Regions from separate parts of the Enterococcus sp. AZ196 genome, predicted to be linked through region 1. Evidence: predicted binding sites of a transcription regulator. Region 1 holds the regulator's gene; each other region holds the start of a gene.
The links. The regulator NrdR, encoded in region 1, represses ribonucleotide reductase genes. The targets are predictions, from matches to a motif close to ACACNATATATNGTGT.
Positions count from the first base shown of each region.

Region 1 (2,259 bases):
AAGTGACTGGTGCAATTTTTTTACTCTGTGCGATAATTTCTAACTCCTGAGGTGAAAAATTGCTGGCGTTTGAAGGGTTTTCTGTCAACGCTTGTTTTGGGGCCGCAGAAACCTTTGGTCGTTTTTCTTTATTGATCAGCTGACGCAAATAATTGAAGTTTAACCCTGCTCTTTCGCCAGCACTGGCTTTAGCCACGAATTCTGCTAGATCTAACTCATTTAAGCCATATAGGGTCTGAAATGTTTGCAGCTTCTCACGTTCCTCAAAGGTCAAAACCAGACTGAATCGTTTTAACTGTTGAGTAAATAATGACCAATCAAAATCTGATCTGTCGGCAAACTCTTCCTGTGTTTGTTCTAAAGCCTCACTATAGCTGGTAAACGCAGTTTCATCCAATCGATAAACATCCCGAAAACGTTTTGTGATTTTTTTTATTGATTCTCTGTCAAAATTCTTTGGCTTATAGCGTTCAACCAATCGCTCATACCGACGTTTCCCGACTTTATCCATCAGCAGGTAAGCCATCAATGGATCTTGAAAGAATTTTTCTGGTCCAAGCGGCAGACGTAATTGATAAATCAAGCTCATGCCGATTTCATCATCTGTCTTCTCATAAGTTTCCAGCAATCCAATCCCTTCAAGATGCTCACGTGCTTTTACTAAATTCATCAGTCCTGTATCAACTGCTGCTAACAAATCTGTGTGCATCAGACTGGGACTTTTGCCTTCCAATGTGATATCACTTACTAAGGTTAGATATAAGCTTAGTGCAACACTTCCAACGATCGGCTGATATAGGTACAGTAAAGCATTTTGTTTACTTTGATCAAGCTGTGGCTCACCATAGACCGTATAAAAGGTACTGGGTTTTAGCTCTTCTGCCACTAAAATGCCTCCTACTCTTCATCCGTTGACTTTGCTTTGTCAACGATCTCCTGTAATTCCTTTAAAAATACTGACATGTCCTTGAACTGTCGATATACGCTGGCAAAACGAATATAGGCAATCTCATCGACCTCCATCAAGTCCTCCATGACAAATTCTCCGATTTGACTGGTCGGGATTTCATTTTCTCCCATACTACGTACACGATTTTCAACATGATCCACGATTTGCTCCATCTGCTCCATTGCTACTGGACGCTTTTCTGCAGATCGAATCAAGCCACGTAAAATTTTATCACGACTAAATTCTTCACGATCACCGTTTCGCTTAACAACTAATAAAGGAGCAGCTTCGATACGTTCAAAGGTCGTAAATCGGAAACCACAGCTCTCACACTCTCTTCTACGGCGAATCGCTCGCCCATCGTCTGTTTGTCGACTATCAATTACTCGAGAATTATTATGATTACATCTTGGACAACGCATAATTTCACCCACACTTTCTTAATATTAACTAAATTCACCTATTAAACGTGAAATCTATTTTGTTATATAGAATAACTTTTTTTAAATAAAAGCTGGCAGAAACAAAAGGTATATTTGTTTATATAACATGAGTTTACCATAACCAGCTGGCTAAAAAAAGCGTCGTAATGCTACGACGCAGAAATCTTTAAGAAACAAATTTATTTTTTTGCAACCAATCAAGAACCTGCTGGCGCGTTTTTTCTTGAGAATGGCAATTATCAATAATAATATCTGCCCGTTCTTTCTTTTTTTTCAAAGAAAGCTGGCTTTTGATGCGCTCCATCGCTTCCTCTTCATTCAAGTGATTTCTTGCCATCAAACGATTTAGTTGAATTTCTGGCGTGACATAAACAACCGCTACCTTATCCATCATCGTCTCATAATTTCCTTCATACAAGAGAGGAATATCTACGATTACCAAATCACTTGATAGTTTTGCTTCTTCTGTTTGACGTTGGATTTCACCTCGAATAAATGGATCAAGTGTTTTATTTAGCAATGCTCTTTTTTTCTCATCATGAAAAATGATACTGCCTAGTTTTTTTCGATTTAATTGACCATTTTCATCAATGATGGTCTGACCAAAAGTATTTTTCAATGCCATTAATCCTTCTGTCTCAGGCTCCACCACTTTACGTGCCACAATGTCACCGTCAACGATCGGAAACCCTTTTGCTTTGAAAAAATCTACAACTGTTGATTTTCCACTGGCAATACCTCCAGTAACACCTAAAACAAAACTCATTCTTACACCTTCTTTAATTTTTGGCAATGAGGACAAAGATGCGTCCCTCTTTGGGCGACTTTGATTTTTATGATAGGAGTTCCGCAGCGTGAGCAAGGAAT
Region 1 is NZ_JBIPAM010000001.1:516,716-518,974, reverse strand. Features, by position in the region: gene IGI67_RS02495 (DnaD domain protein) at 1-886, opposite strand, end outside; gene nrdR (transcriptional regulator NrdR) at 898-1,371, opposite strand; gene coaE (dephospho-CoA kinase) at 1,559-2,158, opposite strand; gene mutM (DNA-formamidopyrimidine glycosylase) at 2,161-2,259, opposite strand, start outside.

Region 2 (2,259 bases), 1.6 Mb from region 1:
TTCTCAACATAAGAGGTCCGCTCATTCACAAAAGAAAAAAAGTAATGATCCTTCAAAATAAAGGCCATCGGACTCGTTTCATAATGATTGTCTTTCTTCAAAAGATTCGGCACATTAAAAATCAAGAGCAGGGCTTTTTCCATCGGATCATATTCTACCCGTGCTCGTTCATTATCATCAAGCGCATACGTCAGCATCTCGTCACTGATCGCGAAGCTAGCTCTCAACTGCTTTATCTCATGGGGTTGGGTAGTATCTACATTGATCCACGAACACATTTCTTGATTAAATGTTTGTCTGCTGTCCATCAGAAACCTCCTGGTGCTAATTCAGTCTAATCCCAGTCCAGTATAACAAAAACTTTCGAGCTATATTATTCCAAACACCAGATACAAATCCTTTTGGCAATTATTCCTAAAAATAATAAAAAAAGCACGCAAAAATTTGCATGCTCAGCAATTACTCAACAGGAACACCTTGGACTTCGAGAATCTTTTCATCGATCATCCGAATAACTTCATCACGTGCTTCCGCATCATCCACAAAGTTCAACCGATCACCGTCGATTTGAATCTTAGGACTCTCATTGTACTCTTCATACCATTGATCATAGCGACTGTTTAATTCTTTATAATAATCATATAAGGTTGGATCAAATTCTAATTGTTCATATTCACGTCCGCGTTTTTGAATCCGCTCCATCATTGTTTTAAAAGAAACACGGATGTGGACTAACAAATCAGGATGCTTTTTGTGAGCGGCATAAGGCAGCTCTTGCATCATGTTCGCCAATAATTCATCATAGACCTTCACTTCAGTCTCAGTTGCTCGACCAAGATCAGCATTCAAATGGAACAATAAGGAGTCCTCATAGATTGAACGATCCAAGACATTATTGTCATCCTGCATCGCTTTTTTGATACTGTCAAAACGTTTATTTAAGAAATAAATCTGCAATAAAAAAGCATATTGCTCTGGATCAGCATAAAACAGCGGCAATACCTCATTATCATCGATTGATTCGTAAAAAGCCTGACTACCTAAATGTTCTGACAACATTGCCGTCAAACTTGATTTTCCTGCTCCAATGGTTCCTGCTAATACGATCACGCTCATAAACCCCCAACTCGCTTCATACAAAATATAGTGCGTATTTTTCAACTTATCTAATATACCCCCAATATCTTGTACCGTCAAACGAAATACTTCTAGAATAAGTCCTTTTTTTCTTCTAAGGAATGTTTAAAAAATCGTTGATTTTCAAAAACTTTTCAGTCGTTTCGTTTACTTGTCGTCATTCTCTGAGTAAAATGAGAAAGAGACTTAGATGAATAGTTGCTATTAAGTAAAAAAATCAGCCCCTGTTTATTCAGGTGGAATACCAAAAACGTATTGCTTTCGCTAGAAAAACAATTGCTTTAGAATCATTATTAGACAGCAATGAACCGCGCGTTAGTAATCACATGTATTTTCTTTGGGAAAATAATTACTCTAAAACGAAATAGGGGTTTTTTTAATGAAATCGATTGGCACGGGTTATGCCAGCGGGAAAATCATATTAATGGGAGAACATTCGGTTGTCTATGGAGAACCGGCGATCGCCTTCCCATTTTCCGGAACAGGTATCCAAGCGACGATTCGCGCAAATAAATTAGAGTCCTGGATCGAATCCAGCTTCTTTCACGGACCGCTTTCAGAAGCTCCAAACACGATGCGAAACGTTACAGTCCTGCTTTGGTATTTAGTTAAACACTTTAGAATTCCAGAACCATTTTATTTGAAAATAGAAAGCTCCATCCCGGCAGAACGCGGAATGGGCTCAAGTGCAGCAGTTGCTGTCGCTATAACACGTGCTGTCTTTGATTGGATGGAAGAACCGGCAACACAGGAGAAGGTTCTGCATTTTGTAAACCAAGCCGAAGCAGTTGCTCACGGAAACCCTAGCGGCATCGATGCAACAACAATCAGCGGCACTGAACCAATCCTTTATCAAAAAGGAATCGGCTTCCAGCCTTTCCAATTAAATATGGATGCTTTTTTAGTCGTTGCCGATACAGGCATCAAGGGACAAACACGCAAAGCAGTCAAAGATATTGCAAAATTAATGGAGCTGCGTCCCTATGAAACGAACAAACAAATGCGAATGTTAGGCAAGCTGACTAACCAGGCGCAACGGGCAATTTCACAAAATCGTCCGCAAATTTTAGGTGACTGCATGAATCAGGCTCAAAGCTTACTGCGGTTATTAGGAACCAGCAA
Region 2 is NZ_JBIPAM010000001.1:2,142,709-2,144,967, forward strand. Features, by position in the region: gene IGI67_RS10220 (magnesium transporter CorA family protein) at 1-308, opposite strand, end outside; gene IGI67_RS10225 (deoxynucleoside kinase) at 460-1,116, opposite strand; gene mvk (mevalonate kinase) at 1,517-2,259, shown strand, end outside.
Region 2: IGI67_RS10225 (deoxynucleoside kinase) is a predicted target of NrdR. The motif match lies at 1,135-1,150, and genes of this name have one in related genera.

Region 3 (2,259 bases), on a different contig from region 1:
TCAAGGCGCATTAGAATTACGTCCGCAGGTAGAAAAAATTATTGATGAGGTTTGGGATAAGGGCTATGACAATATCTTCTATTTAGGAATTGGCGGAACCTACGCTTCAGCTATGCAGGCGGTTACCTATATGAACGGTCGCAGTGATCTGCCTGTTTATGTACAGCATGCTGCAGAATACTATACAACTGGAAACCGCAGACTGACGAAAGACTCATTGGTCATTCTTTCATCTGTGACAGGAACGACCGAAGAAGTTGTGAAGGCAGTCGCTGAAATGAAAAAAGTCGGAGCAACATTACTCGGCTTCATCGACACAGCAGGAACGAGCTTGGCAGAAAGCTGTGACCATGTGATCACTTATCCAGCACCGGGAACGGAACAAATCAAATTCTTTATGGCTGCAGATCGTTTGCTGGAGAAAAATGGAGATTTCCCTGACTATGCAGAATATTATGCAGAACTAGAACAATATTTACCTAAAGGCTTGGTTGAAGCAGAAAAACAAGCGGAGGACTTCGGACGAGAATTCGCAGAAAAACATCGTCACGATGATATGCACTATTTTATCGGAGCCGGAAATCAATGGGGAGCGGTTTACTCTTATGCGATGTGCTATTGGGAAGAGCAAAGCTGGCTTCGTTCTAAGTCAATCCATGCTGCAGAATTCTTGCACGGCACATTGGAGATCGTTGATGAAACAACTCCTGTAACTTTATTCCTAGGAGAAGACGAACAGCGTCCATTGGCAGAACGGGTAAAAAATCTATTGCCGCGCATTTGTGGAAACTACACGTTTATCGATTCAAAGGATTACCCAATTGAAGGGATCAGCGAAAAAAATCGCGGCAGAGTCTTACCGCATCTATTGATGCATTGTGTGACTCAACGGATTGATGCACATGTTGAAAAATTAAATTGTCATCCTTTAGATATTCGTCGTTATTACCGTCAGTTTGATTATTAATTAACAATACAAAAGTATTTCTCAAAAATACTTAACAAAAAGAAAGCCAAACGGTCATTTCACTTTCATTATTGAAAGTATTTTGATCGTTTGACTTTTTTATTTACTCGACAAACCAGCAAAGTAAGCACCTTCATATTCTTGAATCCGAAAACACAATATATTGTGTTACATTTTGTCATATCACGAAATACACACAAAATCTAGTCTTTACAATGAAAAAATTTAGGAGTACTATTATCAAGGATTTGAAAGAAAAATTTAGTTTACTATGAAGGGATGGATGAAACAATGCTATTGATAGCGGGTACGATCGGAGCTGGGAAAAGCAGTCTGACAGACATGTTATCACAGGAAATGAACTCAAGACCATTTTATGAGAACGTGGACGATAACGAAGTACTGCCATTGTTTTACTCGAATCCGGAAAAATATACGTTTCTGTTGCAGATATTCTTTTTAAATAAACGTTTCTTGGCTATGAAAGATGCCTTGCAGCAAGCCGATAACGTGCTGGATCGCTCGATTTATGAGGATAGTCTGCTTTTTCATTTAAATGCGGATCTTGGCCGAGTAAGTCAAGAGGAGGTGCTGCAATACGACAACTTGTTAGACACGATGCTGAAGGAGTTAGAGCATACAGCGCCTAAAAAAAGACCTGACTTATTGGTCCATATCAAAGTTTCCTTTGACGTGATGCTGGAGCGGATCGAAAAACGTGGACGCGACTATGAACAAATCGCGGCGAACCCTGAATTATTCGACTATTATCGAATGGTCAATGAACGATATGAGAAGTGGTATGACAGCTTTGAAATCTGTCCAAAAATTCAAATCGATGGGGATCGCTATGATTTTGTAGCTGATCCGCAGGCAGCGGAGGCAGTTATTAAGCAGATCAAGGAAGAAACGAACAAATTAAACCTGCTTGAGTTCCAAAACTCAAACTATTATTCAAAAGAAACGATTGAAAAAGGCATTTTTTAGTATTTCAATTTTTTTGAACAAATAAAGAACGACCGTTTTCTAGAAGGAGCCAATTATGTTCACTTATCTCAAATTTTTACTTCACCAATTAAAAGGCTGGCCACAACAAAACTACTATTTATTTTTCTTTAGTTTAGGCTGCCAGGTGATGACCTTAGTCAATCAGCCGATCACACTGCTCACGGTGATCACATTTATCGGAACGATTTTAGGGGTATTATGTATTCTTTCTATTAATGCAGCGAAATCGGTCAATGGTATTTTAGGAATTATTTCCGCGATTTGCTTCATTTATGTCGGCTACT
Region 3 is NZ_JBIPAM010000002.1:1,218,047-1,220,305, reverse strand. Features, by position in the region: gene IGI67_RS23490 (SIS domain-containing protein) at 1-967, shown strand, start outside; gene IGI67_RS23485 (deoxynucleoside kinase) at 1,247-1,954, shown strand; gene pnuC (nicotinamide riboside transporter PnuC) at 2,010-2,259, shown strand, end outside.
Region 3: IGI67_RS23485 (deoxynucleoside kinase) is a predicted target of NrdR. The motif match lies at 1,121-1,136, and genes of this name have one in related genera.